3 regions of the Modestobacter sp. L9-4 genome follow, and region 1 is predicted to be linked to each of the others. Evidence: riboswitches for the same ligand, from Rfam matches in the RefSeq annotation. Region 1 holds a riboswitch; each other region holds the start of a gene.
The links. A riboswitch is a leader RNA that binds a small molecule or an ion and turns the genes downstream of it on or off. The one in region 1 is predicted to bind cyclic di-AMP.
Positions count from the first base shown of each region.

Region 2: another riboswitch for cyclic di-AMP. It lies ahead of KUM42_RS03910 (C40 family peptidase); the one in region 1 lies ahead of KUM42_RS08935 (NlpC/P60 family protein).
Region 3: another riboswitch for cyclic di-AMP. It lies ahead of KUM42_RS20225 (transglycosylase family protein); the one in region 1 lies ahead of KUM42_RS08935 (NlpC/P60 family protein).

Region 1 is NZ_CP077800.1:1,897,429-1,899,681, reverse strand. Features, by position in the region: gene KUM42_RS08945 (GNAT family N-acetyltransferase) at 1-292, opposite strand, end outside; gene KUM42_RS08940 (hypothetical protein) at 301-840, opposite strand; cyclic di-AMP (ydaO/yuaA leader) riboswitch at 993-1,163, shown strand; gene KUM42_RS08935 (NlpC/P60 family protein) at 1,180-2,253, shown strand, end outside.
Region 2 is NZ_CP077800.1:828,635-830,887, forward strand. Features, by position in the region: gene KUM42_RS03900 (four-carbon acid sugar kinase family protein) at 1-156, opposite strand, end outside; gene KUM42_RS03905 (aspartate/glutamate racemase family protein) at 153-824, opposite strand; cyclic di-AMP (ydaO/yuaA leader) riboswitch at 1,262-1,372, shown strand; gene KUM42_RS03910 (C40 family peptidase) at 1,415-1,918, shown strand; gene KUM42_RS03915 (glucosidase) at 1,977-2,253, opposite strand, start outside.
Region 3 is NZ_CP077800.1:590,213-592,465, forward strand. Features, by position in the region: gene treY (malto-oligosyltrehalose synthase) at 1-653, shown strand, start outside; cyclic di-AMP (ydaO/yuaA leader) riboswitch at 1,037-1,198, shown strand; gene KUM42_RS20225 (transglycosylase family protein) at 1,202-1,960, shown strand; gene treZ (malto-oligosyltrehalose trehalohydrolase) at 2,140-2,253, shown strand, end outside.

The DNA.
Region 1 (2,253 bases):
CGGCCTCCAGCCCGGCCAGCACCAGCCGGGACACCCCGCGTCCCCGGGCGGCCGGGACGACGTACATCCGCTTCACCTCGGCCGCGCCGGGCTCCAGCGCCCGCAGCGCACCGCAGCCGATCGGCGTCCCGTCGTCGTCGCGGGCGACCAGGACGACGGCGACGTCGCCGGCCGACGGGGGCACCCCGGGCTCGCCCTTGCCGTCGTAGCGGATGCGCAGCTCGTCCTGCTGGGCGGTGGCGAGCTGCTGGACGACGGGGTCGTCCCAGGCAGCGGGGGAGAGGCTCGGCACGGGCCCGATCATGGCGGCCCGGGCTGCACCTGCTGCAGCAGCCCCCAGACGAACTGCGCCCGGACGCCGGCCACGTGCACCTCCCAGCGGCTGGCCACCCGGGGGTCGACCTGCACCGCGCCGGGCAGCGCGGCCACGTCGCCGACCGTGTGCTCCCACACCCGCAGGTCACCGGCCGTCGCCGCGGGCAGCGGCGACCCGGCCGCGCGCACCAGCTGCTCGCCGAGCACCGGGCCCCCGGGCAGGGAGACCACCTCCCAGCGCAGCTGCGGCCACAGCGGCAGCGCCCAGCGGCGGACGACGAGGGCCACGTCGCCCCAGAGGCGCTCCTCACACTCCTCGGTCGGACCGAGGACGGCGCTCCGCAGCGACACGCCGCGCGGCCCCGCCGCGGAGTGCTGCAGCGCCTGCCACCGGCGGTGCGCCTCGCGGGCCTCCGCGCGGTCGGCGTCCAGTCGGACGAGCGCGCCGGTGACCAGGTCAGGCCGCGAGTCGGCCATCCGGCGCAGCAGCACGAGGCAGAACTCCCGCCGCCCGAGGCCACGCATCCGGCGAGCCTGTCACGCCCGGTGAGCGTGTCCGTGCACTCGCCAGGAGTTTCTGCACAAATCGGGCCCGACCGTTTGTCATCTCCCCATCACACGCTTACGGTGGGCGACGGTCCGGACGGGCACCTCAGCCCCCTCCCGGGGAGCGACCGCCTGGACCGCCGCCGAACCACAGCGGCCCGTGCAGCACTGCGGGCCAGTGGACCGGGGACCCACCGCAGCACTGGGGTGAAGCTCCACGCGACCCGTACGGGCCGTGCGGAGCCGGGCGTCTTCCCGCCCGAACCCGTCAGCTAACTCGGTAGGCGGCGAGTGGAAGAAAGGAAACACCCGCCTCACATGGCGAGTTCGCTCAGCTCTGCCCGCCGTCGGTCCACGACCGCCGTCCTGATCTCGCTGGCCGCCGCCGGCGTCGTCTCCCTCACCTCCCTTCCCGCGTCGGCCGCGCCCGAAACGCCGGCCAGCTCGCAGGAGGCCGCGGCCCTCGTCGCCGCCCGTGGTCACGACCTCGAGGTCGTCACCGAGCAGTTCAACGACGCCCGTGTGCAGCTGGCCGACCAGCAGGCCGCCGCCGAGCAGGCCGCCGCCAAGGTCGCCGACGCCGACGCCGCGGTGGGCAGTGCCCGCGACAAGGTCACCGAGGTGGCCCGCAGCGCCTACACCGGCGACCGCCTGGACACCCTGCAGGCCATGCTGACCAGCACCTCCGCCGACGAGATGATCGACCGCGTCGGCACGCTGGGCACCATCGCCGACCACAACAACGCGGTCCTCGGCGAGGCCGAGCAGGCCACCCAGGCCGCCGCCCAGGCGAAGGCCGACGCCGACTCCGCCGCTGCCGCCGCGCAGGCGCAGGTCGAGGAGGTCGCCCGCCAGCAGGCCGACCTGCAGTCCCAGATCGACCAGTACAAGGCCGACTTCGACCGGCTCACCGCCGAGGAGCAGGAGCGGGCCCGCAAGCTCGCCGAGGAGCAGGCCGCAGCTGCTGCTGCCGCTGCGGCCCGCGAGGCCGCCGCTGCCGAGGCCGCCCAGGCAGCGCAGGCCGCCCAGGCCGAGCAGGCCTCCAGCGCTGCGCCGGCCACCGCTGCCGCCGCCGAGCGTCAGGCGCCCGCGGCGTCCCGGGCCACCCGGTCCGCCGCCGCCCCGGCAGCCCCGGCCGCCCCGGCGGCTCCCGCCCCGGCCGAGGACGCGGCTCCCGTCGCCGCCAGTGGTGCCGCTGGCACCGCCGTCGCGGCGGCCATGGCCAAGCGCGGCTCGCCCTACGTCTGGGCCGCCGCCGGCCCGAGCTCGTTCGACTGCTCAGGTCTGGTGCAGTACGCCTACGCCGCCGCCGGCGTCTCCCTGCCGCACTCGAGCAAGGCGCAGGCCTCCATGGGCCGCGCGGTCTCCCGCGGCGACCTGCAGCCCGGCGAC
Region 2 (2,253 bases), 1.1 Mb from region 1:
GCTGCCCGTCGGGTCGTCGTCCAGGACGACGATCCGGCGTCCGGCCCGGGCGTTCATCTCGCGGATGCGCTGCCGGGCCCCCGGCACGGGCCGCGGGGCGGCCTGCCCCTCGGTGAGCTCGCGATGGCTCCGGGGGCGGAGGGCGGCTGCCGTCACCGCACGGTCTCGCGGACCGTGGCAGCCAGCAGCTCGACACCGGAGCGCGGGCTGGAGAACACACGCAGCCCGGTCTCCTCCTCCAGCCGGCCGACCAGGCGACGCATCGACGCCTGGGCGAGGACGATCACGTCGACCTCCCGGGCGAGCGCCGCGGCCTGCTCGGCGACCATGTCGTCGTGCGCGGCCCGGTCGCCGCCCATGAGGACGTCGAAGGCGCCGGGGCACAGCCGCTGCACGATCTGCGGGTCGCGGCCGGCCTCCCGGGCGCTGGCGGCGATGAGGTCGCTGGTCGGGCCCAGGGTGGTCGGGACGGTGGCCAGGACACCGATCCGGTCGAAGGTCGCCGCCTCCCGGGCCATCGCCTGGTCGATCTTCACGACCGGCACCCCGACGGCGCGCTGAGCGGCGTCCAGCGTGGGCCCCAGGGACGAGCAGGCGCTGAAGATGACGTCGGCGCCCGCGGCCTCGGCCGCCTGTGCCAGGTGCACCATCCGCGCCTCGGAACTCTCCGAGATGCCCTGCTCCCGGACCACCGTGGCCAGCACGTCGGAGTCGACGAAGTGCAGGATCTCGGCGTCCGGGATCAACTCCCCGATCAGGTCGGTGATCACCGGCTCGACGGTCACGAAGACGAAGCTCGTGTGCAGCACGGCCACTTTCGGCATGTCCCAACCCCTCTGATGTGTTGCTCAGATGTCTGAGGACTATGACCCCGGTCATGCTCGTCGTCAAGGACTTTCTGTGGTCCACGCCACGAAACTGCCGGAGGCGACCGGGAGCAGCCGGCGCAGCCGACCGCGCGTCGCCCGCCTCGGGCCGTCGGGGTGTCCGGCCGGTCACGCTGTGTCGGCAACGCGCGCAGCGGGACGACAAGGCGTCTTCGTGCTCGGGACACCGCTCGCCGCGGAGCCACCCAGGTCAGCTCCGGCGAGTCGTCCGTCGGTCGGCGTGGCGGAGCCCCTCACGACGCTGCGCGTGCCCATGCGATCACCGGGAGTCCGCCATACGTTCCGGGAACCCGCTGTGTTCCACCTGTCGCCGATCACGGCGACGAGCCGGCGGGGACCGCCGAACCGGGCGGACGGCCGCGCAGCACCGGCGGCCGCGAGCCCGGGCCGGGGACCCATCGCAGTTCTGGGGTGAAGCGCGACCGGCACACGTGTGCCGCCGCGCCGGGCGAGTTCCCCGCCCGAACCCGTCAGCTAACTCGGTAGGCGGTTGCGGAGAACCAGGAGAAACGTCGTCCGTGACGACCATGCGCACTGCCACGTCCCGTCGCTCCACCCGGGCAGCGGCTCTCGCCCTGCTCACCGGCGCGGGCCTCATGCTCACCCCCGTCGCCGCCCAGGCCTCGGCTCCGGGCGGCGCCCCCGCGGTGTCGGCCCCCAGCCACGTCGTCGCACCGAACTGGGCCGCCCAGAAGATCGTCGACACCGCACTCGCCCAGCAGGGCACCCCCTACGCCTGGGGCGGGTCCAGCCCGCGGGGCTTCGACTGCTCCGGCCTCGTCCAGTACGCCGCGCGGGCGGCCGGCATCTCGGAGCCGCGCACCTCACGGGCGCAGGCGACCGTGGGCACGCCCGTCTCCAAGGCCGACCTGCGCCCCGGTGACCTGGTGTTCTTCTACAACCCGGTCGGCCACGTGGGCATCTACATCGGCGACGGCAAGATGGTGCACGCGCCGACGACCGGTGACGTCGTCCGCATCGCCAGCGTCGACCGGATGTGGGGCTTCAACTCCGCCCGCCGCATCGCCTGACCCCCGCTGATGGAGTCCCAACGCTCGCTTTCTGCAGCGCTGGGACTCCATCAGCCGGTCAGCCGGCCCAGCGGGGGTCGGGTGGGAGCCGCGGGTTGAGCAGGTGCGCGACCAGCGCCGTCCAGCCGGTCTGGTGGGTGGCGCCCAGGCCCTCGCCGGTGTCGCCGTCGAAGAACTCGCTGAACGTCGGGTGCTCGCGCCACAGCGGGGAGTCGCTGGACTCGATGCGGTCGCCGTCGGCCGGGCGCTTGCCGTCGACCGGGCGGAACAGCCGGGTGAGGCTGGCGTCGATGAGGTCCGCGGCGTCGACCAGCGTGCAGCGGTTGCCCGAGCCG
Region 3 (2,253 bases), 1.3 Mb from region 1:
AGGCCGGCACCTCGACCACCTGGACCAACCCGGTGCAGGAGTTCGAGGACCAGCTGCACGCGCTGGTCGACGCCGCCTTCGACGACGCCACCACGAACGCCGAGATCACCGCGTTCGTGCAGCGGATCGCACCGCTGGGGTACAGCAACTCGCTGTCCCAGAAGCTGCTGCAGCTGACCATCGCCGGGGTGCCCGACGTCTACCAGGGCACCGAGCTGTGGGACTTCTCCCTGGTCGACCCGGACAACCGCCGTCCGGTCGACTACGACCAGCGCCGCGAGCTGCTCGCCCGGCTGGACGGCGGCTGGGTGCCCGAGGTCGACGAGACCGGTGCGGCCAAGCTGCTGGTGGTCTCCCGCGCCCTGCGGCACCGCCGTGACCACCCGGAGGCCTTCGCCGGGTACGCCCCGGTGACGGCCAGCGGCACGGCGGCCGACCACGTGGTGGCCTTCGACCGCGGTGGCGTCGTCACCGTCGCCACCCGGCTGCCGGCCCACCTGGCGGAGACCGGCTGGGGCGACACGACCCTGCCGCTGCCCACGGGCGCGTGGCGGGACCTGCTGACCGGCGCCCGGGTCGTCTCCGACGCCTCCGGGGTGCAGCTGTCCGAGCTGCTGTCCGCCCTCCCTGTGGCGCTGCTCGTCCGCGACTGACGCACGGTCCTGCGGTCCCTCCGGGCACAGGGCGTCACCGGCCCCCTCGACCACCCGGTCGAGGGGGCCGGTGTGCGTCCTGACGTCCCCCTGGTGGCGGCACCACCGGTCGTGGACGGTCGGGCACCCACCCCCGACCGGTGGTGCGGACCCCGGTGTCAACCCGTGTTCCCACCGGTGTGTCGACAGGTCGACCTGTCGACAGTGCGTAACGAAATGGTCTCGGAGGGCGTTGGACGGTGCGCATGTCGTCACATTTCCGCCGCGACGCGCCGTCGATCCGCGACACGCCGCTCGCCAGTTGGCAGTTGTCCACCTACCGTCGTCCTCGCGTTCGGGCCTTCCTGGCCGAGCGCGGCACCGGACCGCTCAGCCCCGTCCGCCGGTGACCTCAACCAGACCCTTCCGGACGGGGGCGGGGGACCCACATCCGACGCGCCGCCCATCCAGCGCCGCGCGTCTACGGGGTGAAGCCGCAGATCTGCGGCCGGGCACCGATCGCCCGAACCCGACAGCTCACCTCGCAGGCGGTGATCGGAGGAACACGCATGTCCAAGCACTCTCAGCCCCGTCACGCCCTCGCTCGTCGCGTCCTGCGCGGCGGTGTGGTCACCGTCGGGGCCGCCGCTGTCGGCCTCGGTGCCACCGTCGGCATCGGGACGGCGACGGCATCCGCCGCCGAGCACGACTGGAGCGGCGTCGCTGCCTGCGAGTCCGGCGGCAACTGGAGCATCAACACCGGCAACGGCTACTACGGCGGCCTGCAGTTCAACCAGGGCACCTGGGCCGCCTACGGCGGCACCGCCTACGCCCCGCGCGCCGACCAGGCCTCCGCCGGTGAGCAGATCGCCGTGGCCGAGAAGGTCCTCGCCGGCCAGGGTGTCGGCGCATGGCCGACCTGCGGCAAGCGCCTGACCGGCGGCAGCACCGCCGTCCCGGCCGAGCAGAAGGCCGCCCCGGCTCCGAAGGCCGCCCCCCAGGCCGCCGCCCCGGCTCCGAAGGCCGCCGCTCCCAAGGCCGCCCCGGCGCCGAAGGCCGCTGCCCCCAAGGCCGCCCCGGCGCCGAAGGCCGCTGCTCCCAAGGCTGCCGCCAAGGCTGCCGCCGCGCGGGAGACCACGGCCGCCACCCGCTCCACCCGTCAGGCGCCGGCCGCGACCGCAGCCGGCAACTACACGGTGAAGCCGGGCGACACCCTGAACAAGATCGCGGCCGCCAACGGCACCAGCTGGCAGTCGCTGTACGCCAAGAACCGCGGCATCGTCAGCAACCCGAACCTGATCTTCGTCGGTCAGCTGCTCGCCGTCTGATCCACCCCGGGGCTCGCCCCGGACCCGCACGGCACGAACGGCCGGGCACCCCAGCGTGGGGGTGCCCGGCCGTTCGCCGTCCCGGGGCGGGTGACGGGTGCGACGGTTCGCCAGCCGCCTGGGCGGGCATGATCGATCCGCTCTCCCACTCCCCCCGCACCACCGCCCGGAGGTCCTCCATGCCCCAGCCCGTCGAGTTCTCCGTCTGGGCTCCGCTCCCCGAGCGGGTCCGCCTCTCCCTCGACGGGCAGGTGCACGACATGCAGCGGGACGACGCCGGCTGGTGGCGCGTG